One region of the Rhodoferax potami genome, then DNA from elsewhere that is predicted to be linked to it. Evidence: predicted binding sites of a transcription regulator. Region 1 holds the regulator's gene; the other holds the start of a gene.

Region 1 (15,349 bases):
GGCCATGTGATGACTTACCAAGAGAAATACCACGCCGAAAAAGCCGCGCGCCGCGTAGTAGGCGTGCGCGCCTTGGCCGTTGAAATCGATGTAAAGCTGGCCTCCAGTGGCATCCGCAACGACAGCGACATTGCCAACTCCGCCAAAAACGCGCTGCAATGGATGTCCACCCCACTGGGCAACAAGGTGAACGTCACCGTTGAAAAAGGCTGGATCACCCTGACAGGCCAAACCGAATGGCAGTTCCAGAAACTGGCTGCCGCTGTAGCTGTGCGCTACCTGATGGGCGTGAATGGGGTGTCCAACCAGATCATTTTGCAGCCCGGCACCAAGCTCAGCGCGGCCAAAGCCGACATCGAAGCCGCCTTGGTGCGCCGCGCCCACACGGACGCCGGCAAGATCAACATCGACATTGACGGCAGCACCCTCACCCTGACTGGCAATGTCAGCAACTGGACCGAGCGGGACACCGCCAAAGAAGCCGCCTGGAGCACGCCCGGTGTGACTAGCGTGGTCGACAAAATGACCATGACCTTCTGAGGGCAGCACATGCAAGCCCATACCAACGCTTCAGTGTCCATCTGCAACTCCCACGAGGAGGCAGAGACCGCTATTCAAACGCTCAAGAAGTTCGGCTTTGATGTGAGAAAACTCTCGCTCATCGGCAAGGGCTACCACAGCGAAGAGCACCCGGTGGGCTTCTACAGCACCGGCGACAAGATCCGCGCCTGGGGCAGCACCGGCGCCTTCTGGGGCAGCATGTGGGGCATTTTGATGGCACCTGCCGTCTTCATGCTGCCGCCCTTGGGCATGATCGCCATGGCAGGGCCGATTGTGTCGGTCGTCATCAGCGCGCTCGAAGGCGCGGTGTTGGTTGGGGGCCTCTCGGCAGTAGGCGCCGCCTTGAGCCAGCTGGGTGTTCCCAAGGACCAAGTCATCGTGTACGAGACCGCCCTCAAGGCCGACAAATACGTGCTGATGGTGCACGGCAGTGACGACGAAGTGGCGCGGGCCAAGTCCATCCTGGCCGGCACCCAACCCACAGAAGTCGCTGAAACGCTACTGAATTAGTAGCACCTCCCGCAGGCTATACGGGCGCTGGAGCCCTATTTGACTCTGGTAGATGAGCAAGGGCCATCACCTCGCGGGCGCCAAGGTGCTTGAGGCGGTGATCGGTCCACACCTGCCGCCAGCGCCGGGCACCGGGCAAGCCGTGGCGCAAACCCAGCATGTGGCGCGCAATGCTGTACCAGTGGGTACCGTGTTGCGCGGCCTCACGCTCCATGTAGTCCACCATCTGCGCTTCCACCATCTCGCGGGTAATGTCCCGCTCGGGGGCGCCGTAAAACGCGCTGTCCCATTCGGCCAACCACCAGGGGTTGTGGTACGCCTCGCGCCCCAGCATCACGCCGTCTACGTGCTCCAGATGTCCCGCCACTTGGGCTGTTTTGGTAATGCCGCCATTGATGGCAATGGTGAGGTGCGGAAAGTCTTTTTTGAGCTGGTACACCAGCTCGTAGCGCAGGGGCGGTATTTCGCGGTTCTCTTTGGGGCTCAGGCCTTTGAGCCACGCGTTGCGCGCGTGGGCAATGAACACGGTGCAACCGGCATCGGCCACGGTACCCACAAAGTCGCGGACAAAGCCGTAGCTTTCTTCCTTGTCAATCCCGATGCGGTGCTTCACGGTCACCGGCACATCCACCGCATCCACCATCGCCTTCACGCAGTCCGCCACTAGCGGGGCTTCGTTCATCAGGCAGGCGCCAAATGCGCCGCGCTGCACCCGCTCGGACGGGCAGCCGCAGTTGATGTTGATCTCGTCATAACCCCACTCCTGGCCCAACTTGGCAGCACGCGCCAGATCAGCAGGCTCGCTCCCGCCCAGCTGCAAGGCGACGGGGTGTTCTTCGGCGTTAAAGCGCAAATGGCGCGGCACATCCCCATGGATGAGCGCACCCGTGGTCACCATCTCGGTGTACAGCAGCGCATGGCGGCTCAATAGGCGGTGGAAATAGCGGCAATGTCTATCAGTCCAGTCCATCATCGGCGCCACGGACAGGCGCCACAGGGAGTCCGGCACAGCAGACTTGTTTTCTAAAGCGGGCATGGCCGGATTATCCCAGCCTCGCGCCCACCCTGCCGCGGGCTCAGGTCGGAGGCAGAAAAATCTCTACCCGGTCACGCCCGCCCTGCTTGGCCAGGTACATGGCGCGGTCCGCCAGCTCCACCAACCGCTTGGGGCTGCTGATGCCTTCGGAATACGCCACACCAATGCTGGCAGACATGGGCCTGCGCAGGCCGTGGATGGACTTGATCGAATCCCGGATGCGTTCGGCCACCACCAGCGCTTCGTTCAGCTGGGTATCGGGCAGGATGACGCAAAACTCCTCGCCACCATAGCGTGCCACGTGGTCATAAGCGCGCGCCTGGCTTTTGATTGCCAGTGCGATGAACATCAAGGCCTGATCGCCCGCCACATGGCCAAAGGCATCGTTGTAGGCTTTGAAATGGTCTGCATCCACCATCAACAGGCACAGCGGCGATTTGGAGCGCAGGGAGCGCGCAAACTCATGGGACAACAAGGTATCAAAAGCGCGGCGGTTTTTCAAAGCCGTCAAGGGATCCGTCAGGGTCTGCTCCTGCAGGTCATGGTTGAGCTCTTCAATGCGACGCTGCTGGTTCTCCAGTTGCTGGTGGCGCAATGTCTGCGCCTTGGTCACTAGCTCCAGCTCGGCATTCACGCGGCGTAACGCCAACAACTGCACCACCTGGCGGGAGAGGGCCTGCAAGGCCTCTGACTGGCGCTCGGTCAATTTGCGGGGCACCCTGTCGATCACGCATACCGTGCCGAGTGCTGCACCCGAAGGGGTGAGCAGCGGCGCGCCGGCATAAAACCGGATACCCGGGTCGCCAGTCACCAGTGGGTTGTCTACAAAGCGCGCGTCCTGCTGGGTGTCTGGCACCTCCATCACCCGGTCCGGATCCAGAATGGCGTGGGCACAAAAGGCCTGACCTCGCGGCGTTTCCATCGCATTCAGGCCCACACGGGCCTTGAACCACTGGCGGTCTTCATCAATTAGGGAGATCAGGGCGATCGGCGTGTCGCAAATGTAAGAGGCCAGCTTGACCACATCGTCATAGGCCTGCTCAGCAGGGGTATCCAGAATCTTGAAGCTGCGCAGGTCTTCGATCCGAAGCTTCTCTTCCGAGTGGGAGGGGTCTAGCATGCAGGCGGACTTTCGTTGGGTCTGCGTAAGCAGTAGGCCGCCTGAAAACGGGGTTGTTCAGGGCTAGCCGGTGGCGCACCACGGAGCTTTATTGTGCACCAATCCCATCCACAAAGCCCACCCTGAGGCTACTGCCAAGGCCGCGCCGGCCAGGCGGATACCCCACGTTCCATCGCCCATGCGGGACAAACCCAAGCGCAGCCACAACCACGGCCCCGCCATCATGGTCAGCGAGGTGCCCAGGGCGAAAAGTGCCATGGTTGCTGCACCGGACAAGGGCTCGCCCGACAGGGATGCCAGCAGCAACGCCGAATACAGCAAGCCGCAAGGCAACAGGGACCACACCACCCCCAACCCCAGGGGAGCGGCCAACACGCCCCCTGCCCCGACTTTGCGCACCCTGGCCCAGACGCTACGCGCCCCTGCCTGCAACCACAGGGGCTGACGCCCAGAAAACAAAAGCACCAACCCCAATACAGTGGCGGCCACATGAAGCAAAGACCACACTGGCCGGAGCGCAGCAGACTGCACGGTGAGCCAACCCAAACCCTGCACCGATGCTGCGGCCAAGGCACCGAGTGCGGCATAGCCAATGACCCTGCCCGCCTGGAAGCTCAACATGGCCGGTGTCCGCCGGGGTCCAGCTGCCTGCCCGATGCCGGCGCACGCCGCACCGCACATAGCAATGCAGTGAGGCCCACCCACCAAGCCCATGAGCAATGCTGTCACTGCCAAAGAAGATTGCATCCGGACGCGTCAAATGATTTTGGAGAAGCGGGCACGGGTGCGGTCCGTCTGGAGATAACGGTCAAACACCATGGCCACGGCCCGCACAAAAAACCAGCCCTGGCTGGTGACTTGAATTCCCGTGTCGTCCAAGGACACCAGTCCCTGCTCTTCCAGCCCCCGCAAGGTTTCGAGCTCGGCGGCAAAGTAGCTCTTGAAGTCCAGCAAATAGGCAAGATTGATCGACTCAAACTGCAAATTGCCTTGGCACATCAGCGCCATGATCACTGCGCGACGAACCAGATCGTCCCGCGTAACCGCCATTCCCCGCACGATGGGAAAACGGCCTTGGTCCAGGTAGTCGTAATACTCTTCCAGCGTTTTAGCGTTCTGGCTGTAGGTAGCGCCGATGCGGCCGATGGCAGACACGCCCAAAGCGATCAAGTCGCAGTCGGGCTGGGTGCTGTAGCCTTGGAAGTTGCGGTGCAGGCGCCCTTGCCGCTTCGCCACTGCCAACGAATCGTCCGGCAGTGCAAAGTGATCCATGCCCACATACACATAGCCCGCCCCCATGAAAGACGCCAAGGAATGCGCCAACATGGAGACCTTGGAAGCAGCACCCGGCAACTCCACAGTCGCAATACGGCGCTGAGGCTTGAAGCGCTCAGGCAAATGGGCGTAGGCATATAGCGCGATACGGTCCGGCCGCAAAGCGTTCACCTGAGCCAATGTGCGGTCAAACGACTCGGGGCTCTGGCGGGGCAAGCCGTAAATCAGGTCCACATTGATGGACTCAAACCCGCGTGCGCGTGCCGCCTCTACCAAGGCAAACACCTGATCGGCAGGTTGCACCCGGTGTACGGCCTTTTGCACCGCAGGGTCAAAATCCTGCACCCCGAAGCTCAGGCGGTTGAAGCCGAGTTCGGCCAGGGTATCCAGGCGCGCAGCGTCTACCGTCCGGGGATCTACTTCAATGGAATACTCACCACCGGCGACAAAGCTGAAGTTGCGGCGCAGCATCGCCATCAGCTCCCGCAGCTCGGTGTCACTCAAAAAGGTGGGGCTACCGCCCCCGAGGTGCAACTGGCTGACGGACTGCCCAGTACCCATCAACCGGGTGTGTAACTCCACCTCCCGTGTCAAATAGCGTAAATACGTGGCCGCTTTGTCATGGTGCTTGGTGATAATTTTGTTGCAGGCGCAGTAGTAGCACAGCGATTCGCAAAACGGAATGTGCACATACAAAGACAAAGGTAAGGCCAGCGCGGCAGCACCGGAGCGGCGTTGCAATAGTGCTTGGGAGTAATCGTCCGCGCTGAACGCCTCTACAAAGCGGTCGGCGGTCGGGTACGAGGTGTAACGTGGCCCGGAAACATCAAAGCGGGTCAACAGTTGTTCTGAAATGGGTGCGGAACCAAGGGCTGCGTTCATGAATACTCCAAGCTAGCGCACAGACTGTGAACGAAACAGCCTTCAGGCTCCTTGATTTACATCAAGGAGTTTCAGGATGACCCGGACCATAATTGACTTGCATCAGGGGAACACCATGCTCGAACACGCAATGCCTACCGCCAAGTCTCAGGACGCCCACGCTTCTATCGCCATCACGCCGGTGGGAGCCGGGGCATTGAATACCCACACCATCAAGGTCGCATGCTCCAACTGCAACCTGCGCGAGCTGTGCATGCCCTTGGGCCTGAGCCCCGCCGAACTCGACAAAATCGACGACGTGGTCGCAAGCCGCCGCAAAATCAAACGCGGCGCAACCCTGTTTCGCAACGGTGAAAAGTTCACCAGCCTCTATGCCATCCGCACCGGTTTCTTCAAAACCTGCGTAGCCTCTGAAGACGGGCGCGACCAGGTCACCGGTTTTCAAATGGCGGGAGAGGTCGTCGGACTCGATGGCATCGTGAACGACCACCACACTTGCGACGCCGTGGCTCTGGAAGACGCAGAGGTCTGCGTCATGCCCTTCGACCGGATTGAAGAGCTGTCGCGCGAGGTGACTTCGCTGCAGCGCCATGTCCACAAAATCATGAGCCGCGAAATCGTGCGCGAAAATGGCGTCATGCTCCTCTTGGGCAGCATGCGGGCCGAAGAGCGACTCGCCGCATTTCTGCTGAACCTGGTGCAACGCCTGCACGCCCGCGGCTTCTCGCAGTCAGAACTGGTGCTGCGGATGACGCGTGAAGAAATTGGCAGTTACTTGGGCTTGAAACTCGAAACCGTGAGCCGCACCTTCTCCAAGTTCGTGGACGACGGAATTGTGGAAGTCAAGCAACGGCACGTGCGCATCCTGAACACCGATGCCCTCAAAGACATCGTCAACCCCAAAGTCTGCAACTGAGCGATAACACGCTCGCTAGTTGTTGACGTCTGCAGCGCTCATAGCGAGCAAAGCCGTGAGCGCGCTAGAAGCCAGCGTCACCCCCCAGAACACGAAAAACGCCACGGTGTAAATTCCTTGGCGTGACAGCGGCAAAGCCGCGTCGTTCCAATGCAGATCGTGGGGATCGATGAATGCGAACACCACGATTTCCAGCACGCCTGCCGCCAGAAAAGCGGGCCACACGACAGCCATCCATGGGGCTCTCGGCATCACGTTGCTCCTTGCCTACCGCTCAACGGGCAGGCGCAGCGGCTGGCACGATGCCAGTAGCTGCATGGTTACGGGCCTGCATGGCGGGTGCCAGGCTTTCAGGTTGGGTGGCCAGGGTCTTGTTAATGTCCAGGCCAGTCTGGTAATAGTTTTCATCGACGACCGGGTCCATACCGCGGGCGGCCAGATAGAAAGTCAGGAAGCTCGCCACCACCACGATCAGCGGGCCGGACACCACCAGCCACACATGGCCGAACTTCCACCAGGGGGCTGCGGGGGTCGATGAGCTTGACGGGTTGGTCATAAAGTGGCTTTCTTAACGCGGAACTATGAATACGGACTTCTCGGTTACCACGGCAGCGTCAGGGGCCGATTTCACCGTGAAATGGATGGGATGCGATCCCGGAGTTGCACCTTCATACGGCAACTGCACGCGAATCGCAATCCAGCGGGATTCGGTCGGGCCGACTTCCATGCTGGAATCGGTGGAAAGCGTCAGGTCCGGCAAGCCCTCGGCGCTCACCTCAAAGGTTTGGTGGGTCTCCCGGGCGTTCATGATCTGCAGGCGGTACACATTCTCCAGCCGGCCGCCCGACACGATGCGGGCCAGTGTGCTGCGGTCGCGCTCCACGTCCACCTTGAAAGGCGCGCGCATCCACAGGCTGACCAGCATCGCCAGCACCACCGCCAGCAGGACACTGCTGTACACCAGCACCCGGGGGCGCAGCACATGGCGCAATATATCGGCACCACTCCAGCGCTGGTTCACTGCATTCTGGGTCGAGTACTTCACCAGACCACGGGCGTAGCCCATTTTGTCCATGACGGTGTCGCACACATCGGCACAGGCACCACAGCCAATGCACTCGTACTGCAGCCCCTTGCGGATATCAATACCGGTCGGGCAGACCTGCACACACAAGCTGCAGTCGATACACGCGCCCAGCTTGAGGGTGGAGAGATCGGCTTTCTTGGAGCGCCCGCCACGGGGTTCTCCGCGCAATTCGTCATAGGTCACGATCAGGGTGTCTTTGTCAAACATGGCACTCTGAAAGCGCGCATACGGGCACATGTATTTGCAGACCTGCTCACGCATGTAGCCGGCATTGCCATAGGTGGCAAAACTGTAAAACAGTACCCAGAAGGTTTCCCAAGGGCCCATGGACAAGGCGAAGAGCTCCATGCCCAGGCTGTGGATGGGCGTGAAGTAGCCCACGAAGGTAAAGCCTGTCCATAAGCCAACAGCAATCCACATGCATTGCTTGGCGGCTTTGCGCCAGACTTTGTCGAGTGTCCAAGGGCCCGCGTCACGCCGCATGCGGGCAGACCGGTCCCCCTCGGCCAGCTTCTCCAGCCAGAGAAAGATTTCGGTGTAAACCGTTTGCGGGCAGGCGTAGCCGCACCACAAGCGCCCGGCCACCGCCGTAAACAAAAACAAGGAGAGTGCAGAAATCACCAGAATGCCGGTGAGGTACACAAAGTCCTGCGGATACAACACGAGGTTGAAGATATAGAACCGCCGTGCCCCGAGATCGAACAGCACCGCCTGGCGCTGCCCCCACTCCAACCACGGCAATCCATAAAACACCAGCTGGGTCAGAAACACCAGCGCCCACCGCCACTTCGAGAAGTAGCCCGATACGCTGCGCGGGTAGATTTTTTGATGCGCTTCGTACAGGGCAATCGTCTCCTCGTCGGCACCAGGTGGCGGGGCAATAGACCCCTTGTCCGGTGACGCGACGATCGGGATGATCTTCTTCTCGGCAGTAGAGGCAGGTGCGTTCAAGGAATATCCTTCAGGGTTCAGCCAGCGTTACTTGGCCACACCGGTGTTGGAGAAGCCCCATACATAGGACGACAACACCTTGATTTGCGCGGGTGAGAGCTTCTGCACCTGTGCAGGCATTTGGTTGACCTTGCCGTTGTTCACGATGTTGATGATGGCGCTCTCGCCATAGCCATGGAGCCAGATGTCATCGGTCAGGTTGGGCGCACCCAACGCAGGGTTGCCTTTTCCGTCGGAGCCGTGACAGGCCGCGCAAGCTGCGAACTTGGACTTGCCCAAGTTGGCCCGCACCGAATCGTGCGGACTGCCTGACAAACTCAACACGTAGTTGGCCAGGTTTTTCACGTCATCACCCGAACCCACTGCCGCCGCCATGGGAGGCATCTGGCCGACACGGCCCTGGTTCAGCGTCTCCATGATTTTCTCGGGCGAGCCACCATGCAGCCAATCGGCATCGGTCAGGTTGGGAAAACCTTTGGAACCCCGGGCATCGGAGCCATGGCACTGAGAGCAGTTGTTCATGAACAAACGCTCGCCAATCGCATGGGCTTGCGGGTCTTTGGCGATGTCCTCAGCCGACATGGCGTCAAAGCGCGCATAAATCGGCGCAATGTCGGCCTCCCCCTTGGCAATTTCCGCTTGGAACTGACCGCTAGAGGTCCAGCCAAGTTTGCCGGCTGAAGCGCCCAGACCCGGGTAGAACGCGAGGTAAACCGCAGAAAAAATGATCGTAATAACGAACAGCCCGACCCACCAGCGTGGCAGAGGGTTGTTCATCTCGCGAAGGTCACCGTCCCACACGTGGCCGGTGGTGTTGTCGTGGGCGGTCATGGCTTTGGCTTTGCCACTGAACCACAAGAGGAACAGGCAGGCTGCAATGCCGATGACCGTTACGGCGGTCACATAGACCGACCAGAAGTTGCTTGTGAAGTCACTCATTTTGATTCCTTACGAGGCTCAGTCCTGCTCAAACGGCAGATTGGCGGCGTCCTGAAAGTCGTGGGCACGGCTTTTCGACCAGGCCCAACGGACAATCGCGATAAAGACCACGAAGCTGATAACCGTGGTGACGGAGCGCAGGGTGTTGACATCCATATCCATGTGATTCCCCTTATTTCAGCGCCAGGCCCAAGACCTGCAAATACGCGATCGTGGCTTCGAGTTCAGTTTTGCCCTTGACCTCTTCAGACGCCTTGGCGATCTGCTCGTCGGTGTAGGGCACGCCCACCTTGCGCAGTGCGCGCAGGTGCGATGGCAGGCTTTCCGCGTCCACCAGGTTTTTCTCCAACCAGGGGTAGGCCGGCATGTTGGACTCAGGCACCACATCACGCGGGTTCACCAAGTGGATGCGATGCCACTCATCGCTGTACTTGCCGCCCACACGAGCCAAGTCCGGGCCAGTACGCTTGCTACCCCACTGGAAGGGGTGGTCGTACACCGACTCCCCCGCTACCGAGTAGTGGCCGTAGCGCAAAGTCTCGGCCCGGAAGGGGCGGATCATCTGCGAGTGGCAGTTGTAGCAACCTTCGCGGATATACACATCACGCCCGGCCAGCTGCAGTGCGGTGTAGGGCTGGATACCCTTGATCGGCTCCGTGGTCGACTTTTGAAAGAACAGCGGAACAATTTCCACCATGCCGCCTGCAAGCAAGACCAGCAGGATCAACACGATCATCAGAAAGTTGCTGGTCTCGATCTTCTCGTGCGACAGACGGGATGCACTTTTTTCGTTTGCCATACAAATTTCCTTTTAAGCGTGGGCTGCCGCGGGGATCGCCACCGTGTTGGCGCGTCCGGCAGTAACAGTCATCAGGGTGTTCCACAGCATGATCAACATGCCGCCCAGGTACAGCAGTCCACCCAACAAACGCAGCACATAGAAGGGATAGGTCGCCTTCACCGACTCAACGAAGGTGTAGGTCAAAGTGCCGTCAGGGTTGATGGCGCGCCACATCAGGCCTTGCATCACACCGGCAATCCACATCGCCGCGATATAGATCACGATGCCGATCGTGGCAGTCCAGAAGTGCAGCTCAATCGCTTTGACGCTGTACATCTCTTTGCGGCCAAACAGGCGGGGAATCAGGTAGTACATCGAACCCATGGTCACCAGACCCACCCAACCCAAAGCGCCGGAGTGCACGTGGCCCACGGTCCAATCGGTGTAGTGGCTCAGGGCGTTGACTGTCTTGATGGACATCATTGGGCCCTCGAAGGTGGACATGCCGTAGAAGGACAGGGACACGATCAGGAAACGCAGGATGGGATCGTCGCGCAGCTTGTGCCAAGCACCCGATAGGGTCATGATGCCGTTGATCATGCCGCCCCAGCTGGGCGCCAAGAGAATCAGCGAGAACACCATGCCTACCGACTGCGTCCAGTCAGGCAGCGCCGTGTAGTGCAGGTGGTGTGGGCCCGCCCACATGTAGGTGAAGATCAGCGCCCAGAAGTGGACGATCGACAGGCGGTAGCTGTAGACAGGCCGCTCCGCCTGCTTGGGGATGAAGTAGTACATCATGCCCAGGAAGCCGGCCGTCAAAAAGAAGCCCACCGCATTGTGGCCGTACCACCATTGCACCATCGCATCTTGCACACCGGCGTAAGCCGAGTAGCTCTTCATCAAGCCTGCAGGAATCGCAGCACTGTTCACCAAGTGCAGGATGGCTACCGCAATGATGAAGGCGCCAAAGAACCAGTTGGCCACATAAATGTGCTTGACCTTGCGGGTACCCACGGTGCCGAAAAACACCACGGCAAACGACACCCAGACCAGGGTGATCAGAATGTCAATAGGCCACTCCAGTTCGGCGTATTCCTTGCCGGAGGTGTACCCCATGGGCAATGAAAGTGCAGCCGCCAAGATGACCAACTGCCAGCCCCAGAAGGTGAATGCTGCCAGCTTGTCACTGAAGATGCGCACGTGACAGGTGCGCTGCACGACGTAGTAGGCCGAGGCGAACAAGCCGCAACCGCCGAACGCAAAAATCACCGCGTTGGTGTGCAGGGGGCGCAGCCGCCCGTAGCTGAGCCAGGGGATACCGAAGTTGAGTTCGGGCCAGGCGAGTTGGGCGGCAATGATCACGCCCACCAACATGCCGACCACTCCCCAGACCACCGTCATGATGGCGAACTGGCGCACAACGGTATCGTTGTACGCCGTCGCCTGCTGATTTGGAAATGCCATATTTACCTCTTCTTGGATTGCTTCACAGCGAGTGTCTGTCGGGCTTTACTCGAGCGAGTTGACCCACATCAACCGGCAGAGAAAAAGCGGGGAACCTTTTTCAGGGTTCGCGCAAAATGCGCTCCCCTTCAGACTCGATGTCTTCAAACTGCCCCCTGTCTATGGCCCACCAGAGCCCGGCCAGAATGAAAAACACCAGCACCACCGACAGCGGTACCAATAGATACAGAATGTCCATCACGCCCCCCGGGTTGAAAAATTGACCGCAGGTAGCACACCGCTGCCCGAGGTCTGCAGGCTGCTGCCGGATGACAAGCGCAAGGCGTTGAGCACGACCAGCAAAGAGCTGGCCGCCATACCCAGACCGGCCAGCCATGCAGGCAAATAGCCGGCGATCGCCAACGGTATGCACGCCACGTTGTAGGCAAGCGCCCACCACAGGTTTTGCCGCACCACCCGGAGTGTTTTGCGGGCCAGCATCAGCGCGGTGTACACGTTGTGCAACTGGTCACCGAGTGCCACAAAATCGGCACGGGACTGCGTGATCGACACCGCCCGCCCGAATGCAAAAGACACATGGGCCCCCGCCAACACCGGGCCGTCATTCAGTCCATCGCCCACCATGGCCACCACGTGGCCGCGGCCTTGCAACTGGTGCGCATAGTCCAACTTGTCCGCCGGCGAGCAGCCGCCCGCTACGTGCGTGATGCCAAGACGTTGCCCCATGGCTCGTGCAGCGGCAACGCGGTCGCCCGAGAGCAAATGCACCTCCACCCCCTGCGCTTGCAAGGCAGCAATGACACCCAGGGCATCACTGCGCAACTCTTCTTGCCAGTAGAAACTGGCTAACCACCCCTGCGCATCCTGCAGGTGGACGACAGGTCCGGTTGGGGCAGTGGCGTCGGGCGCGTCCGCTGCAGCACCGCAGAAAGTGGCCGACCCCAGGCGCATACGGCCTTCAGAGATGCCGGCGGAGCCCTCTGCCGATCCCGCGAGCGGCAGCGCATGGGCTTGCACGCCCTGCCCGGCTATTTCCTGGGGCGCTTGCACCGCCACCGGAGTCACCCCTTCTTGCACAGCAAGTTGCTCAATTGCCCGGGAAAGTGGATGCAGCGAATGCGCTGCCAGCCCGGCTGCGCAGGCCAACGCGGCTTCGCGCGACACGCCGGGGCGGGTGTGTACCGCCTTACATGTCATGGCATCACGCGTGAGGGTGCCGGTTTTGTCAAACACCACCGTATCAACAGCAGCCAAGCTCTCCAGCGAGGGCAGGCTGCGCACCAGCAAACCCTGCCGCGCGAGGTTGCCTGCGGCAGCCAGCATGGCCGCCGGGGTGGCGAGGGACAAAGCGCACGGGCAGGTCACGATCAAAACCGACACCGCCACCATGACCGCATGGGCCGGATTCTGTGGCCACCACCACACCGCTGCAGCCCCAGCCGCCAGCAGCACGCCGATCAAGAAAGGGCTGGCCCAACGATCGACCAGCAATGCGACACCCGGCTTGGAGAGCGAGGCGCCCTCCATCAAGGCCAGAATCTGGGCAAAGCGAGTGGCCTCGCCCAATGCGACCACCCTCACCTGCACCGTGCCCTCGAGGTTGTGGCTGCCCGCAATCACCGACTGGCCCACGCTGCGGGCCAGAGCCTCGGATTCACCCGTCAGCAAAGACTCGTCCACACAGGTGCGGCCCTGCACGATCACCCCATCTGCGGCAAAGGCCTCTCCAGCACGGATCTGCATCAGGTCACCCACCAGCAGACGGCGCACCGCCACCCGCTCCCATCCGCCGTCCGGGGTTTGTCGCAGCACACTGTCAGGCATGCGGTTCATCAATGCATCCAGCGCTCCTGCGGTGCGGTCGCGCAAGCGGGCCTCCAGCCAACGCCCGGTCAGAAGAAAGAACACAAACATGGTCAGCGAGTCGAAATACACCTCCCGACCGAACATGCCTGCTGGATCAAAGGTGCCCGCGGTGCTGGCAGCAAAGGTGATCAGCATGCCGAGTGCTACCGGCAGGTCCATGCTGATCCGCAAGTGGCGTACATCCGACCAAGCCTTGCGAAAGAAGGGCCCGCACGAAAACAGCACCACTGGCAAAGACAGAACCCAAGAGGCCCAGCGCAACAGCTGCTCGTACTCCAGAGCAAGATCCCCCGGGCGGGCCTGATAGGCCGGCCACGCGTACATCATCACCTGCATCATGCAAAGGCCGGCAACCAGCCATTGCCACAAGGCTTTGCGGGACTCCGCCTTGCGGCGCTCGGCGGCAAACACATCGTTGGCCGGGACGGCGCGGTAACCCGCACTCTGAAGGGCCTGCATCCACTGGGAGGGCACTACCCTGTCCTGCGCCCAGCGCACGCGGGCGCGGCGGTTTGCTGCACTCACCCGCGCCGACTCCACACCCGGCACCTTGAGCAAGGCATCTTCAATGGTCAAGGCACATGCTGCGCAGTGCATGCCCTCTATCACCAGGTTGGATTCCCAGTGACCGGGGGCTGCAGGGTCCTCGCGGCTGAAGGCACTCCATTCGGCCGCATGGTCCACCACGCTCAGGGTATCCGCCTCCCAAGGGGATGCGACAGGCAATGGAATAGGCGTGGAAGGCATGGCCGGAATTCTGCGATCCCTGTCCGCAATAAACCTTGATACACATCAAGACAGACCGCAATGGGCGGCGTAATCTGAAGGCCTACGAACCTACAGGAGCAACTCTATGTACCAACGCATTCTGGTCACCACCGACGGCAGCAAGCTCTCTCAAAAAGCAATAGCTACAGCGATCAAACTGGCCGGACTCACCGGCGCGGAGCTGGTCGCACTCAAAGTCGTGCAGCGCTACCCCCAGTCCTACTTTGAAGGCGGGATGGCCCTGGTGGGCGAAGATGTGAAACAGGTCGAAAAAACCTGGAGCGATGCCGCTCAGAAGGTGGTGAACGCCGTCAAAAAAACGGCAGAGGATGCCGGCATCAAAACCAAGGCGGTCGTGGTGCGCTCGGATGTGGTGTCAGACGCGATTCTCAGCACCATCAAAAAACAAGGCTGCGACTTGGTCGTGATGGCCTCTCACGGGCGCAAGGGCATCAAGCGGCTGCTCTTGGGGAGCGAGACGCAGCATGTGCTGACCCACGCCACCGTGCCGGTGCTGGTTTTGAAGTAATTTTTAGATAAAAGAGGCTGCAGCCCATTGAATAATTGGGCGAGTAGCTATCAAATGTATAGCTACATCTGCGGGCCAGCTGCCTCTTCCTCTTCCTGGTAACGGTCCCGGATCTCGAGGATTTCATCGAATCCATTCAAGAAGGCTTGAACACACGCCGGATCGAAATGGGTACCAGCCCCGGCATTTAAAAAATCAACAGCTTGCTCCAGCGTCCACGCTTTTTTGTACGGACGCTCGGAGGTCAAGGCATCAAAAACATCAGCAACCGCCACGATGCGGCTGAACAGCGGTATTTCCTCCCCTTTCTTGCCATGGGGGTAGCCGCTCCCGTCGAATTTTTCGTGGTGGCCGCGTGCAATCTCAGCACCCGCCTGCAGGACCTTGGAGGTACTGCCGTGCAGCAACTCATATCCGAATTCGGCGTGCTGCTTCATGATCTCGAACTCGGGACCCGTCAGCCGCCCGGGCTTGAGGAGAATATTGTCGGTAATGCCTACCTTGCCTATGTCATGCATCGGTGCGGCCTGCAAAATCAAATCCTGATCCGCCTCCGGCAAACCCAGGTATTTCGCAATCAAGCGGGAATAGTGCGCCATTCGCAGAATGTGTGCTCCTGTCTCGGGGTCGCGGTATTCCGCAGCCTTGCACAGCCGAAATACGG
Region 2 (15,349 bases), 1.8 Mb from region 1:
AGGAGTGCTTGGCCCAAGGGACGGGTTATCGAGCGGGTAATGACCGTCGCAATCACCACACCGAACACCAAGGCCAACAACAAAGAGGCTCCAAGAGTATTACGCGCGGCTGCATACGTGGCATCAGCCTCTTTGATTTGCGCGTCTGCGGCATCCCGATTGAGGTCAATCATTTTCTGCAGCGTCGCCTTAGAGCGCTCAAACATGGCTTTCGATTCAGAATCGAGCAGCATGGCCGCGCCGGTTGCGTCGTTGCGGCGGGAGTAGTCTTTGATGTCTTTATGAAGATCGAGGTACTTCACCCGGAATTTGCCAAACTCTTCATACAGGCGCCTTTCTTCGTCGGAGCTAATGAGCGGCTCGTAGCGCTCGCGGCTCGCTTTGATATTGGCCTGTGTTGCATCCAAGACTTTTTCAATATCTTGTTTGGCCCCCTCCTCGATACTGAGGGCATGCTGCATTTCAAAAATGCGGAAGTCGGAGATCAGAGTATTGAGGTGATTCGCCTCTTGCACGCTGGGCAATGCGTTTTCGGCAATCACTTTGGCAGCGCCTTCTAAGGCCGCCAAGCGATTAAGGGCCAAACCAACGACCAGCAGTATCAACAGCAACAAAACACCAAAGGCTGCATACAGCCGGGTGCCAATCTTCAAATTACCCATCGCAATCTCCTCTTAATCTATGGGTCGGATGGGCCATGCAGCCGCACCTTCGGGGGTTCAGAACCGTACCGCTTACTCGTGAAAAACCGTCAACACGCCGGTGTATCCGTACAACTGATCCGCGGCGATTTCGCCACCCGCAAAAAACCCACCAGTGGCACGTCGCCCAAGGCACGACGCACGATCTGCATCTCGGCGCTAGGTGCGCCAAAGTGGGGGCCTCCGCGCCCGGAGCAACTCACATACACCGCACCGGCAATGCGCCGCGCGGGATGGGGGGCCGACATGGCCTCGTCCGCGTGCAGTGCAGTCGCTACTGCGAAACTCAATTCCTGGGGTTCCAGCTCTTCGCGGATTTCCGCCCCGATGCGCATCAGGTCTGCACGGGCAGCCTCGCGGTTGCGGCGGCAAAACGCCAGCTGCGCCCCCACCGTGATCTGCTCCGCCACCGCAAAACCACGGCGCCCCGGATCCAGCCCGATGATGTGACGCACCATGACCTCGCTGCCGAGATTGCCGGTGCTGCGCACCATGCCGGGCGCATCGTCCGCGGCACTGGCCGCCAAGGCCACCAAGGTCGCCCGGACTGTCGGGAGCGCAGCCTCGGGCTGATCGAGGGTGACGCCCAGGTCCTGCAAGAGCACGTCCAAGGCGGGTTTGCCGTCCAAAGAGATCACCACATTGCGATCGGCTTCGGTGATCGTGCGTGTTTTGGATACCGGGCTGCACCCTTGCGTGACCCGCGACACCATAGCGACCTCGCGGGTGAAAGCCACGCCACTCAAGCCTCCGGAAAAAACCCCGCTTGCCGTTCCGTGACCACTCAGGTTGCCATCGGCTGCGACAGCAAACTGCACACTGCGGCCCCGGCTGCTGCTGATGCCGCCAAACAAGTAGCCCGTGGTGGTGCGACCGGCCATTTCCTCGACCAAATCGCCCAGATCCACCGTGCCGCCATCGGCATGCACCAGCGCCGTGTGGGCCTCAAACCCGAGCCCCAGCGGGGCAATCCCGGAAAACACCCGGTACTGATCACCGGGTATGTCCATCAACATCACGGCCAGCGCGGGCTCGTCAAAGTACTCGACGTTGTTGCTCGCAATCCCGACGCCCACCGTGCCCGACCAATCGGTCACGAGGGGAAGCTCCCCGCTCAGGTGATCCAGGATGTCTTGCGCATGGGGTGCGTAATGGTCGGTGATGTAGAGCAAGGCCAGCGTGGGTTGGGACGCGTAGTCCGGCAGCGCCATTTGCGCTCGCAACTGCGCCAACACCAGCGCGGCAGCCATGGGCCACTGCGGATGGGTGGCGTGGGCATAGGGGAACAAACGCATGACTGGTGTACCAACTCCGTTCATGAGCCGCAGGCCTAACGGCCGCTGGCTTTGCGGGCCGGCGCTTTGCGCGGAGCCGCCTTTTTGGCGACCGCTTTTTTGGTGGCGGCCTTGGCTGTTTTAAGGGCGTCTTTGGCCAAACCGGCGGCCATGTTTTTGGTGATGTCTACCGCTGTTTTGCTCGTGGCTTCCTTGAGCGCGTTGGCAGCAATATGTTGAAACTGCTGGGTCAGCGCGCCCCACAGTTGCAGGGGGTCGCCCAGCGGGTTGGCGGCCGGCGCATCGGCTGATTTGCTCTCGGATTTGCTGTCGGATTTGCCGGTAGCAGCCTCGGCAATCGATTTTGCGGTTTCGGTGGCTTTCTCGGTCGCTTTCTGGACACCGCTGTAGACCGAATCAGCCGCCTTGAGCTTGAGTGCATTGGCCATATCGCCAATGTTGAAATTCATGCCCTTGAGGGTGGCCAGCGTCATCTTCTGGACCTCCAGTGCCTGGATCGTGGCTGCCAGGGCCCGCGAGTTTTGCTCCAGCCAGAAGTGCACGTTCTTCAGCTCATCGATGCGCTTGTCCAGCTCCTCCACATTCAAGGTCGGGGCCACCCAGTTGCCCAGGTTGGGCATCTGGGGGATATTGCTGCCGGCACCTTTGGCCAGGTTTTGCAGAAAGTCAAAACCGGGCACGAATTTGCCGAAACCAGTGCTGTCTGAATCGCTCATTGCTGCTCCTCGGGCTCGATATAGGCCACATCGACAGCTTACTCCAAGCCACAGGAATTGAAGAGCAGAAAGCCCCTGCTTCAGGCCTGCAAACTCCCGCCCCACAGCGACGCCCTCAGCGAACCGGGGCGTCACCCGCATGTCAAGACAAGGCCGCCTTGAGCCCGGGCCACCGCGAAATCAGCACATAGTCCAACACGATGGCAGCCAGCATCACGCCACCGGCCAAAGGAAACGCGAGACCGGTGAGCACCATGACGATGGCGCCACCCTTCCACAAGGGCGTCTGCGCGGGCACCGAGGGTGCAACCAAGCGACCACTCCCCGCAGGCCTGCGAATCCACCACATCACCACACCGCTGACGCAAAGCAACACAATGGCCAGGCAGGCCACGATGTTGGCCCAGGCGCTCCACAGGCCGATATCGCCCTGGTGCAGCGCAATGCCGATGGCCATGCCTTTGGCAACCACCGAGTAGTCGGCAAACGCCACATCGGCCAGCACCCGACCGGTATAGCGGTCTATGTGCACGGTGCGGTCTTTGAAAGGATTGGTCAGGTCGCCACTCATGGTGTCGGCGGAGACGGTGTACACCCCCTTCTCGTCCCGCGGCAGGTTGATATGGAACTGCCCGGCAAAGCCCAAGCGATTCGCCAAAGCCGCCACGCTGTCGAGGTTGACCGGCTCACCGGATGTCACCCCCGGTACGCCAGCGCCCGAGCCGGACTGCGGCAGTGGCGTTTGCTCCAGGCCCCAAGGCACATCGCGGATGCCGGCTGAGTTCAGGCTGGCGTGGGTCAGGTCGGAGGTGGGCACCGCGTCCCACTTGGCTGCGGGGAAGGTGCCCCAAGGCTGCACAAACTTGCCGCCCCAGACTTCCGTCCACGACATGCCGGTCAGCAAAAAAGAGAACAGCACCACGCTGATCCAGAAGCCGATGCTCGTGTGCAAAGACTTCCACCACCGGCGGCCTGTGGCCCGTCACTCAGGCACCAGCACCTGCGCCCAGCCGCTGCCATTGCGCGGCCAAAACAGGTACAGGCCAGTCACGATCATTACGATCCCCAGACCGGAAGCTACCTCCATGACGCGCTTGCCGGTGTCCCCCAGCAGCAGGCTGGCGTGAATCTTCCGGGCCCAGGCGAAGCCGGTGCTCTCTTTGTCTGTGGACTGGATGACAGTAGCGGTGTAGGGGTTGACCGCGACCGCCTCGGTCGCGTGACCCTGCGCCACGATGAACCAGGCCGCCAAGTCCGGCGATTTGGGTGCGATGTATTCCTTCAGCGTGACATCCGGAAAGTGGGCAAACACGGCCTTGGCTTGGGCGGTAACCGCTTGGGTTGTGGCTTGCGGCTGAACGTACACCAGGTTGCCAAGGCGGCTCTGGAAACCGGTGAAATACACCATCACCAAACCGGTGATCGCCAACACCAACAAAAAGGGAACCACAAACAGACCGGTATAAAAATGCCAGCGCCAGGCAGTTGCATATAGACGGGAAGACGAGGCTGCGCGCGACGGCGCCGCCTTGGGGGCAAGAGAAGACATAGTTCAAACATCCACGAAACATGAAGCACCGCAACCGGCGAAGAAACATCGCCGGGCCGCGGAAAGAGCCTGCACACAGCCGGTGCAGGAAGGTGCTTATGTCAAGTCCGGCGGGCCCCGCGCTGGCGGCGGGCGCGAGAGTATTTGAAGCAGGTGCGCGGCTGGCAGCACCGCAATCGGGACGCTACGGGCAGGCTGCGCCGCAAAGGGCAACGCTGCGGGCGGTGGCGCCGCACGGTCTGAGGGTTGCAGGCAAAACGGGCAGTGGTCCAGCGAGAGGGCCACAGGCGCGTCGACAGGTGTTTCTACCTGCGCATCTGCAGCTCCGCGCACCCACTGGGCTGCACCATTGGCGGAACAAATTTCGACCCACGCCCCGGCGCTGGCCCATGCCGCTGCGCGAGATACGGTGGGCAATGCCGCACCCAGCCCCATGACGCACAGCATGAGCCACACCGCCCATCGGCGATGGAGTGGCATGCGGTTCATGGAGTGGGGCAAGGCCACGCTAGAGGCTCTGAGGCGTTAGCCGCTTAGTGCTTGTGGGCACCGTGCGCAGGCGCTGCAGCCGCTCCGGCGGGGGCAGTTTGCGAGACCGGCAGCTTGATCTCTTTTTTGGTTTCCACGCCCTTGGCGTCTTTGAAAACCAGGGTGACCGGGATGGTGGTGTCTTTTTGCAAAGGCAATTTCAAGTCCATCAACATGACGTGATAGCCGCCCGGCTTGAGCTCGACTGGCTTGCCCGCAGGCAGCTCCAATCCGTTAGCGAGCGCACGCATTTTCATGACATCGCCCTCCATCTTCATTTCGTGGACCTCGGCCACTCCGGCGACCGGGGAGCTGACGGACACCAAGCGACCGGGCGTTTGCGCGGTCAATGTCATGAAGGCGCCGCTGGCCTTCTGGCCTTGCACCGTGGCGCGGGCCCATGCGTTTTGCACCTCCACGTTCTGGGCCTGAGCCCACGACGTGAAGGCAAGACCGGTGACGCACACCGCGGTGGCAATAGAACGGATCAATGTCATAGCTACTCCTGTAAAAGTTCAGTGGGCATGGCCGCCGGCGGCCTGGACATCCAGGACATCCAGACGGGCCGCGGGGAATTCCAAACGGTGGGCGTTTTGCCCGTGCGCGGGGATCTCGACCCAAGCGTTCCGGCCGGACTCGCAAGCCTGCACCACTTTGAACCACAAAGTGCCCGGCTTCTTGGGGGTGGTGCCGCGGAACACAAATTCGTCGGCAAACGCATCAGGGAGCGCATTCTCAGCGCCTTTGGCGGTCCAGGTGATTTCCTGCACGCCCTCGGTATAGGTTTTGCCATGGGCTTCATAAGGCTGCTCGAGCTTACCGATTTTGGTGCTCACCGCCCAACCCGGCTTGACAAGGGGCTGCGCGCTGGTGAACCCGGAAGGAATCGCTACGGTGATCGCCGTGGTGGCCGCACCGGCACAGCCGTGCCCAACCCGCAGAACCGCACGGTAGCCCGCGCCGGCCGCTGCAGCCTGGTCGGCCAACGTTACATGAGAAAAAACAGCACTAGCTCCCGTCATCATTGCGCAAGCAGCTACTAATTTTATAGCAAAACGAACCATACAACACCCCAATAAGATCGGCGTAGCCCGGTGCTAACACGCACGGCAAGGCACACCTGACTCACAAAAAACGAATGGAAAGCGAGAACCGCCAGCCGGGCAGCCACAAGCTGCCGACGGGCTTAGGCCACAGCGGGGGGGCCGCGGGCCGACGCGGGGTCGGCATCTTGGGGGGTGAAGTGCCGGAAGGCGGCCATCGGCCGGACGGCAGGAGGGGTTTCGGGCGATACAACCTCGGGGAAGACAGACGGCGGCGCACCTGCAGACAAGCACAGCACGCAGTCCAGCGCATGGACCATCGGCTGGGTGCCGGTGTCATCGCTGCCGGACACCAGCTTGACGACACCTGCCGTGGTGCACACCAGGGTGAGCGCCTGCGGGTTCACCACGGGTGCCGCGACCGCCACGCCAATCGACAGCGCAAACCACACCAACATCCAACGGATGACGGAGCGTGCCTGGCGCAAGGATTGGAGGGAGGACATGGGTCGGGATTATGTACGAGCCGGCGGCAAGGGGCCTGGTCATCGCCCCAAGCTTGACACGCATCAAAGCTTTTTTCGGCGGGCAGGTAGAGCATGGCAAATCCACAACGCAGGAAACACCATGACACACCCCGACCTCCACAGCTACCAGAAACAATTGCTCCAGCAGCGCGACGACTTGCGCGCCCGCCTGAACCAGCTGCGCGGTGGCGAACCCAGCCGGGCATTGGCCTCGGCCGCACATTTCAGCGGACACGAAGACCCCCAAGCCCAAGCCAACACCGAGCGCGACCTGGAGCTGGCACTGGATGAGCACGAAACGGCCGAACTACGCCGCATCGACGCGGCCCTGCAACGGGCAGCTCTCGGCACTTACGGCCGGTGCATCGCCTGTGGCACCACCATCCCCGAAGCCCGGCTGCGCGCCACCCCGGATGCGGAGCGCTGCATCGACTGCCAAAGCGCCCTTGAAGACGCCTGATCGGCACCGCGGCAGCGCCGCGGGCTGGTATTCTCGGGCGCTCTTTCGACCACGCTGGCCCGCCCGGTGTTACGCGCCATGATGAATTACACCTTCGCCTCTGCGACCATTCTGCTGATCCTGATCACGGATCCGATCGGCAACATTCCTATTTTTGCCAACGCGCTCAAACACGTGGCGCCCGAGCGGCGGCACAAGGTGATCCTGCGGGAGATCCTGATCGCTTTCACCCTGCTGCTGACCTTCATGTTTGTGGGCGAGAGCTTTTTGCGGGTGATGAATTTGAGCGAGCTGTCCCTGCAGATCGGCGGCGGCGTGATTCTGTTCCTGATTGCGCTGCGCATGGTGTTTCCTCCACCGAGCACCGCAGAGAGCGAGATCAAGACCGAGCCCCTGATCGTGCCGCTGGCTATTCCCGCGGTAGCCGGCCCCTCGGCCCTGGCCACGGTGCTGCTGCTCGTGTCCCAACAGCCCGACCGCCGCATGGAGTGGATCGGCGCACTCTGCGTGACCATGCTGGTCAGCGCGGTGGTGCTGGTATCGGCAGAGCGGATTCAGCGCATCATCGGCGACCGACTGGTCGTGGCGGCAGAGCGCCTGATGGGTCTGGTGCTGGTGTCGGTGGCGATTGAAATGATGCTGCGCGGCATCAAGACCTTTGTGCAGCAAGTCGCCGCAGCCAGCTGAGCTGCCGTAGCTCCATAAAAAAAGCGCTCCACAGGGAGCGCTTTTTTGTGGGTCAGGCGCTTAGCCCGCCAGCCCCGCGGCGTGGTGCCGCACATGGTCTTCGATAAAGGTGCTGATGAAGTAGTACCCGTGGTCGTAGCCCGCATGACGGCGCAGGGTGAGCGGCTGCCCGGCTTGGGCACACGCGGCCTCGAGGGCCTGCGGGTACAGCTGCTCGTCCAAAAACTTGTCTGCCAGCCCCTGGTCCACCAGAATGCCGCCGGGGTACGGCGCAGCGCTTTGAGCCGCCATCAGGGCGCTGGCGTCGTGCGCAGCCCACAGGCTCTCGTCCGGCCCCAAATACCCGGTAAACGCCTTTTTGCCCCAGGGGCACTGGGTGGGGGCGCAAATCGGCGCCAACGCCGACAAGGTTTTGAACATGCCGGGGTGGCGTTGCGCCAGGGTCAGGGCGCCGTGGCCACCCATGGAGTGCCCGCTTATGCCCATGCGTGCGGCATCGACCGGTAACTCCCGGGTGATCTGCGGCAACAGCTCGTCGATCAAATAACTTTCCATGCGCCAGTGGCCACTCCAGGGGGCCTGGGTGGCATCAAGGTAGAAGCCTGCGCCCACGCCAAAGTCCCAATGCTCAGCCTCGCCCGCCAGCCCCGCACCACGCGGGCTGGTGTCAGGGGTGATCAGTGCCAGGCCCAACTCGGCAGCCACCCGCTGGGCACCGGCCTTGAAGGCAAAGGTTTCTTCGGTGCAGGTCAGCCCCGCCAGAAACACCAGCGCAGGCACCGGCCCCGCCGATGCTTGGGGTGGCAGGTACACGCCGAAACGCATCGGCAGCCCGATTTCTGTCGAGGCGTGCTTGTAAAAGCGCTGCACGCCGCCGAAGCACGCGTGCTCGCTCAGCAGTTCAAAGTGGGGGTTTTGCATTGTTTGCTATCAAAAGAGGAGCTGCCTGCGCAATCATTACCTGCGCCAGCAGCACTTTTCATCAATAAATGACGACGCCGCGGATCGACTCGCCGCGCTTCATCAAATCGAAGCCCTTGTTGATGTCTTCCAGCGGCATGGTGTGGGTGATCAGGCTGTCGATGTTGATCTTGCCTTCCATGTACCAGTCCACGATCTTGGGCACATCGGTGCGGCCGCGTGCGCCACCGAAGGCAGAGCCCTTCCATTCCCGGCCGGTGACCAGCTGGAAGGGGCGGGTAGAAATTTCGGCACCGGCCTCGGCCACGCCGATGATGATGCTCTGGCCCCAACCTTTATGGGTGCACTCCAGCGCCTGGCGCATGACCTTGGTGTTGCCGATGCACTCGAAGCTGTAGTCCGCGCCGCCATCGGTCAATTGAACGATAGCGTCCACGATGTTGCCGCCAGCGGCTTCGATGTCTTTCGGGTTCAGGAAGTGGGTCATGCCGAAGCTGCGGGCCATGGCCTCGCGCTCGGGGTTCAGGTCCACGCCGATGATCTTGTCCGCGCCCACCATCTTCAGGCCTTGGATCACGTTCAGGCCGATACCGCCCAAGCCAAACACCACCGCGTTGGCGCCGGCTTCCACCTTGGCCGTGAAGATCACTGCGCCAATACCGGTGGTCACGCCGCAGCCGATGTAGCAAACCTTGTCAAAAGGCGCGTCGTCACGGATTTTGGCCAAGCTGATTTCAGGCGCCACGGTGTAGTTGCTGAAGGTGCTGGTGCCCATGTAGTGAAAGATGGGGTCGCCATTCAGGCTGAAGCGGCTGGTGGCGTCGGGCATGAGCCCTTTACCCTGGGTGCCGCGGATCAGCTGGCACAAATTAGTTTTGCGAGACAGGCAGAACTTGCACTGGCGGCACTCGGGGGTGTAGAGCGGAATGACGTGGTCGCCCTTTTTGAGGCTGGTCACGCCCGGGCCCACGTCCACCACAATGCCGGCGCCTTCATGGCCCAGGATCGCGGGGAAGATGCCTTCAGGGTCGGCACCGCTCAGGGTGTAGTAGTCGGTGTGGCAGATGCCGGTGGCCTTGATTTCGACGAGCACTTCGCCGAACTTGGGGCCTTGCAAGTCCACGGTTTCAATGGTGAGGGGTTGGCCTGCTTTCCAGGCGACGGCGGCACGTGTTTTCATTCGGAGCTCCCTAGGGTGGTTTCTGGAGATGCATCAGGGGACGCATCGGTAATGGTGGATTCTGGAGTGACAGCGCTGGCTTGAGCAGCAGCCCGCGGCCGGCCTTCCGCCGGCACGAGCTCTTGCAGGATGGCGCCGAACACACTGGCGCCATCGCGGCCTTTCACCTCGATGCGGATGGTGTCGCCGAACTTCATGTACTCCGTGGTGGGCCTGCCGTCTTGCAGGGTTTCCATGGCGCGCTTTTCGGCGATACAGCTGTAGCCGTTGGGCCAGTCTGTGCGGTTCTTGCGCGCCACCCCTTTGTTGCTGACGGTGCCCGAACCGATGATGCTGCCGGCCCGCAGACGCCGGGTTTTGGCCGCGTGCGCAATGAGCTGGCCGAAGTGGAAATGCATGTCGGACCCGGCCTCGCAGAGCCCGACTTTGCGGCCGTTCCATATGCACTGCACCGGCAGGTGCACGCGGCCGCGGGCCCAGGCGTCGCCCAACTCGTCGGGGGTGACCATGACGGGCGCAAATGCGGTCGCGGGTTTGCTCTGCACAAATCCGAAGCCTTTGGCTAGCTCATCGGGCACCAGGTTGCGCAGGGTCACATCGTTGACCAGCGCGATCAGGCGGACTGCATCCAAGGCACGGTCTGAGGCGCAGCCCATGGGCACATCGCCGGTCACCACGGCGAGCTCGGCCTCGAAGTCCGCGCCCCAGGCCTCGCTGGCGCACACGATATCGGCATGCGGGCCCGCCAAGTCGTCGCTACCGCCTTGGTACATCAAGGGGTCGGTCTGTGCGCTCTCGGGCATCTCCGCGCCCCGGGCTTTGCGCACCAACTCCACATGGTTCAGATAAGCAGATCCATCAAGCCATTGGTAGGCCCGTGGCAAAGGCGCCATGCACTGGGCCGGGTCAAAGGCGAACGCGTGACGCGCCCGCCCTTGGTTGAGCTGGGTGTAGACCTCCTCCAAAGCCGGGGCAAGGTAATTCCAGTCATCCAGCACCTGCTGCAATCGATTGGCAATGTGGGTGGCGTAATGGGCCTGACTCAGGTCCCGCGAGACCACGACCAATTGGCCGTCACGGGTACCGTCCTGGTAGGTGGCGAGTTTCATGCGCGCATTTTCGCTGGGTTTGCAAAGCCCGCGCACACTTGTGTCTACCGTACACTGCCGCGCAACGTTCTACACACCATGATGGCCACCGATTACGCCACCTCAGCGCCTTTGCGCCGACGCCCTTGGCACCTCGTAGCCCTGGGGGTCTTGGTGCTGGCGTTGCACTGGAGTTTGCTGGGCGGCTTTGCGTACACCATGCCGTGGCTGGCTGAAAGCAGCGCCGTGGATTCGCCCCCTATGCTCCTGCCGTCACTGTCGACCCGGGTGATTGCAAGCCAGGCCGAACCGGACACGCCGCCACCCACTGCAGCTCCCGCCCTAGCACGCCCGCGGCCTGCATCCGCAGCCCCCCGTCACACCGACATTGGCGTGGCCGTCAACAGTGATACCGCCAGCAGTGCCAGCGCAACGCCTGCAAGCGACAACCCGGCCACTACGCCGCCCGAAGACTCGCCAAGTGAACAGGTCGACACCGCGGCACCATCCAGCGAGCCGGCAAGTCTGGACAAAGCCGCAGACAGCGCCGCTGAAAGCCCTGCTGCCCTCCCCACCGCGCCCGCCAAGAGCACCGAGCGGCCTTTGCGCTTTGCATTTCCACCGCCAATGCAACTCAACTACGACGTGAGCGGACTGACCGACGGCCAACAAAACGTGGTGAGCGCAACGATTGCATGGCGACACGACGGCGCCGCCTACCAGGCCAGCCTGAATGTCACCAAATTCATGCTGAGCTTGCGGCAATGGAACAGCAAAGGCGCGTTAACCGTCGCCGGCCTGGCACCTGCGCGGTTTGGCGAAAAAGGCTTGCGTCGCGCAGAAGTCGCGTCGCATTTTGTGCGCGAAGAAGGCCGTGTGATTTTTAGCGCCAACTCTGCGCCCGCCCCCCTGCTACCGGGGGCACAAGACCACATGAGTGTGTTCATGCAACTGGCGAGCATGTGGGCCGGTGAGCCCAACCGGTTCGGCGCTGGCGATTCGCTGTCGTTCCAGTCCATAGGCCCGAGGCAAGCGGAAACCTGGACTTTTGTGGTGTCTGCGGAAGATCGCATCAGCGTCCCGGGCGGCAATATGCAAGCCATCAAGCTCACGCGCGAGCCCACGGGGGAGTACAGCACCAAAGCAGAAATCTGGCTGGCACCCCAACTGGCTTATATGCCTGCCCACATCAGACTGTCCGAACCCAACGGCAACGTGCTCGACATGGTCTGGACCGGCAGCCAACCCCTTTAAATAAACACACTACCTGTGCCTCCTGATTCATTCGCTACCACAACAAGACGCGCCCTACTGGCGCTCGCAGCCGCATGGGCCAGCCCCTCCTGGGCCCAAACCAGCCTTGTAGAGGTAGCACCGGCTTCTGCCGCGCTGTACCAGCCGCCACCATCGGCTCGCATCGCCTATGACGTGGATGGGCTCATAGGCGGATCGTCTTACAGCGGCAACGCGGAGTTGGTGTGGACGCGGGATAGCAAAAACTATCAAACGCAGTTGCTGATCCGCAAATTCGGACTCACGCTCCAGGCGTGGACCAGTGCGGGCAGGCTCACCGCACGCGGGTTGGAGCCCGAGACTTTCAGCAGCCAAAAAATAGGCCAAGCCGAGATATTTGCCTACTTCGAGCGGGATGCAAACCGGATCCGCTTTAGCGCCGGTACTCCGAATGCCCCTTTGCAGCGCGGTGCCCAAGACCAACTCAGTGTGTTCATGCAACTGGCCAGCCTGTTGGGCGGAGCCGGTACATCTGCGACCTCGGGAAAAGCCGTCAGCATGCAAGCGATCGGCGACCGGTACGCCGAGCAATGGAGCTTTCACCCGTCCGCGCCTGAGACGGTAAAGCTGCCAAGCGGGACGCTTCAGGCCGTCAAGTTCACCCATGAACCCACGGCAGAGCGCAAGCAGCGCCTGGAGCTCTGGTACGCGCCCACCCCACACTATGTGCCGGTGCGGATACGCATTACCGAAGCCAACGGGGATTACCTTGATTTAGTGGGGGCAAATACCCAATTCCGCTGAGGTTCGCACGCGGGCGCGTTTTTGCTGCTACTCTTGAATCGGTGCAGATGGCATCCATTTACGGTTCATCTCTCAGGTAACACCTATGCAAACGCTCTACGACTCCGATTCTTTCTCCGTCACCCACATGCTCGCCAATGGCGAGGCCGAGGGTCAGGCACCGGAAAAAACCGAGCGCTACCCCTTGGGCGTACCGAGCCTGGCGCGCCATGGCTTCGAAATTGTGGACAAACGCTCCAACAAGGAGGTGTACCTGGACGGCTCTTGGGCCGAACTCTTCCAGCAGCACATCATGGCCTGGCAAGTCAACACGCCCACCCAAGAGGAAGTGGAAGACACCCTGGAGCAATACGCCGAGCTAGCGCAAACGCCCGTGCAGATTCACTGACTCGGGACATTGCCGGCGGCTCTGCCCCGGTTGCGCGGAACTGCGACAATCGGGGGATGAGCCAGACCTATATTCTTACGTTTTCCTGCCCCGACCGCTTGGGGCTTGTCCATGCTGTTTCGGGTTTTTTGCTGGAACGCGGTGGCAACATTGAAGAAGCAGCCCAGTACAACGACCACGACACCGGCCTGTTTTTCATGCGGGTGCAGTTCAGTTGCGACTCGCTCAGCGCTGAAGAGTTAAAAGCCCAGATCGGCACCTTGGGACAAACCTTGCAGCTGCAATGGAGCCTGCACACCCAAGCACAGCCGGTGCGCACCGTCATCATGGTCAGCAAGGAAGGGCATTGCCTGAACGACTTGCTGTTCCGCAGGAAGAGCGGCCTGCTGCCACTAGACATCCGGGCCATCGTGTCTAACCACCGCGAGTTTTATCAACTCGCTGCCAGCTACAACGTGCCCTTCCACCACATCCCGGTGACTGCTGCGACCAAAGAGCAGGCCGAGGCAAAGCAGCTCGAGATCATCGAGGCAGAAGGCGCTGAACTGGTGGTGTTGGCCCGTTACATGCAGATCCTGAGCGACAACATGTGCCAACAACTCAATGGCCGTGCCATCAATATCCACCACAGCTTTTTGCCCAGCTTCAAGGGTGCCAAGCCGTATTACCAAGCCCATGACCGAGGTGTGAAACTGATCGGTGCAACCGCCCACTACGTGACGGCAGACCTGGACGAAGGCCCGATCATTGAGCAAGATGTGGCCCGCGTGGACCACAGCCGCACCGTCGAAGACCTGACCACGCTAGGCCGCGACACCGAGAGCCAAGTGTTGGCACGCGCGGTCAAGTGGCACAGCGAACACCGCGTGCTGCTCAACGGCCACAAGACAGTGATCTTCCGCTAACGACACCAGGAATAAAAAACGGCGGCCATGGGCCGCCGTTTTTGTTGGTGCCAACCAAAGGCTTAACTGCGCAAGTGGAAGCGTCCTACTAGCTGATCCAACGACTGCGCTTGCTCATCCAGCGACTGCGCTGCAGCGGCGGCCTCTTCCACCAGCGCGGCGTTTTGCTGGGTGCTGTCATCCAACTGCGCAACCGCCCGGTTGATCTCTTCAATACCGTGGTTCTGCTGCGCCGAAGCGCCTGAGATCTCGTCCATCACGGCACTGGTTTGCTGCACAGTTTCTGCCATTTCGCTGATGGTCTGGCCCGCCTTGCTGGCGAGTTCTGCGCCTTCGGTGACCTGGCGGGTGGACTCCTCGATCAGCGCATTGATTTCACGAGCTGCTTTGGCACTGCGTTCGGCCAGTGAGCGCACTTCCTGCGCAACCACCGCAAAGCCACGCCCCTGCTCGCCGGCGTGCGCCGCCTCGACCGCCGCATTGAGCGCCAGGATGTTGGTCTGAAAGGCGATTCCTTCAATCACACTGATGTTGCCGTGAATAGCCTGGGTGCTCTTGCTGATCTTCTCCATGGTGCGGATCACATCGGCCACCACTTCTCCCCCCAAGCGGGCGGAGCGGCTGGCATTGCCCGAGAGCTGTGCAGCTTCCGCAGCGCTCTCGGCATAGCGCCGGGTCAGCGATGCCATCTGCTCCACGTTGGTGCTGGTTTTTTCCAGGGAGGCGCTTTGCTGCTCGGTGCGCTGGGACAAATCGAGGTTGCCCATGGAAATCTCGCGCGAGGCATTGGCCACCTGCTTGGAGCTGTCGGCGATGTCGCGCATGGTGTCCGAGAGCTTCATCTGCATGTCGCGCAGCGAATACAGCAGACTGTCGTTGTCTTTGGGGGCCAGCCGGATTTGCATGGTCAGGTCACCATCCGCGATACGACTGGCAATGGACTTGGCATACGCCGGTTCCCCACCCAGCTGGCGGGACAAGCGTCCGGTAACCCAAGCGCTGATCACGAGCGACAACACCAGTAGCAACAGCATGATGCCGATGACCCACATTTGCGAAGACTGGTAGATCTGGCCTGCCATTTCAATCGTGGCCTTGGCCGACTGTGCGCGTTGCTCCACCAAAGTGTCGACCAGCTTTTCCAACTTGCGGGTGTCGTTGAGCAGGCGGGCGTCCTCGGTGGGTACATCGGTGCTCATCTGCACCAGATCAAGGGGCTGCTCTTTCACCAATGCAATGTAGGCACGTTGGCGTTTGGTCCAGCTGCCCATGGCATCGATCAGCTGTTGGCTGGTGGCCGTGGTTTCCTCAGAGTCAGACAGGC

Evidence for each region. Region 1 encodes FNR, which switches genes on or off when oxygen is low (the NO sensors DNR and NnrR bind a similar motif). Its sites were predicted from a motif close to TTGATNNNNATCAA; they were not measured.
Region 2: the regulator FNR is predicted to act here: its motif matches at 6,392-6,405, upstream of RAE19_RS07475 (TraR/DksA family transcriptional regulator).

The regions. Positions count from the first base shown of each region.
Region 1 covers NZ_JAVBIK010000001.1:3,408,690-3,424,038, reverse strand. The annotation lists gene RAE19_RS16505 (BON domain-containing protein) at 1-540, shown strand, start outside; gene RAE19_RS16500 (DUF1269 domain-containing protein) at 550-1,071, shown strand; gene dusA (tRNA dihydrouridine(20/20a) synthase DusA) at 1,088-2,107, opposite strand; gene RAE19_RS16490 (GGDEF domain-containing protein) at 2,148-3,227, opposite strand; gene RAE19_RS16485 (sulfite exporter TauE/SafE family protein) at 3,291-3,974, opposite strand; gene hemN (oxygen-independent coproporphyrinogen III oxidase) at 3,984-5,384, opposite strand; gene fnr (fumarate/nitrate reduction transcriptional regulator Fnr) at 5,581-6,300, shown strand; gene RAE19_RS16470 (hypothetical protein) at 6,316-6,552, opposite strand; gene RAE19_RS16465 (FixH family protein) at 6,575-6,856, opposite strand; gene ccoG (cytochrome c oxidase accessory protein CcoG) at 6,869-8,338, opposite strand; gene ccoP (cytochrome-c oxidase, cbb3-type subunit III) at 8,366-9,277, opposite strand; gene RAE19_RS16450 (cbb3-type cytochrome oxidase subunit 3) at 9,296-9,439, opposite strand; gene ccoO (cytochrome-c oxidase, cbb3-type subunit II) at 9,450-10,076, opposite strand; gene ccoN (cytochrome-c oxidase, cbb3-type subunit I) at 10,089-11,522, opposite strand; gene ccoS (cbb3-type cytochrome oxidase assembly protein CcoS) at 11,623-11,760, opposite strand; gene RAE19_RS16430 (heavy metal translocating P-type ATPase) at 11,760-14,135, opposite strand; gene RAE19_RS16425 (universal stress protein) at 14,242-14,685, shown strand; gene RAE19_RS16420 (HD domain-containing phosphohydrolase) at 14,748-15,349, opposite strand, start outside.
Region 2 covers NZ_JAVBIK010000001.1:1,569,120-1,584,468, forward strand. The annotation lists gene RAE19_RS07435 (methyl-accepting chemotaxis protein) at 1-662, opposite strand, end outside; partial or broken gene RAE19_RS07440 (FIST signal transduction protein) at 735-1,996, opposite strand; gene RAE19_RS07445 (PhaM family polyhydroxyalkanoate granule multifunctional regulatory protein) at 2,032-2,712, opposite strand; partial or broken gene RAE19_RS07450 (PepSY-associated TM helix domain-containing protein) at 2,855-4,261, opposite strand; gene RAE19_RS07455 (DUF2946 family protein) at 4,358-4,741, opposite strand; gene RAE19_RS07460 (copper chaperone PCu(A)C) at 4,795-5,286, opposite strand; gene RAE19_RS07465 (YcnI family copper-binding membrane protein) at 5,305-5,775, opposite strand; gene RAE19_RS07470 (DUF2946 domain-containing protein) at 5,976-6,338, opposite strand; gene RAE19_RS07475 (TraR/DksA family transcriptional regulator) at 6,460-6,819, shown strand; gene RAE19_RS07480 (MarC family protein) at 6,901-7,506, shown strand; gene fghA (S-formylglutathione hydrolase) at 7,567-8,427, opposite strand; gene RAE19_RS07490 (S-(hydroxymethyl)glutathione dehydrogenase/class III alcohol dehydrogenase) at 8,489-9,607, opposite strand; gene RAE19_RS07495 (fumarylacetoacetate hydrolase family protein) at 9,604-10,716, opposite strand; gene RAE19_RS07500 (DUF3108 domain-containing protein) at 10,795-11,949, shown strand; gene RAE19_RS07505 (DUF3108 domain-containing protein) at 11,965-12,732, shown strand; gene RAE19_RS07510 (BTH_I0359 family protein) at 12,818-13,120, shown strand; gene purU (formyltetrahydrofolate deformylase) at 13,177-14,025, shown strand; gene RAE19_RS07520 (methyl-accepting chemotaxis protein) at 14,088-15,349, opposite strand, start outside.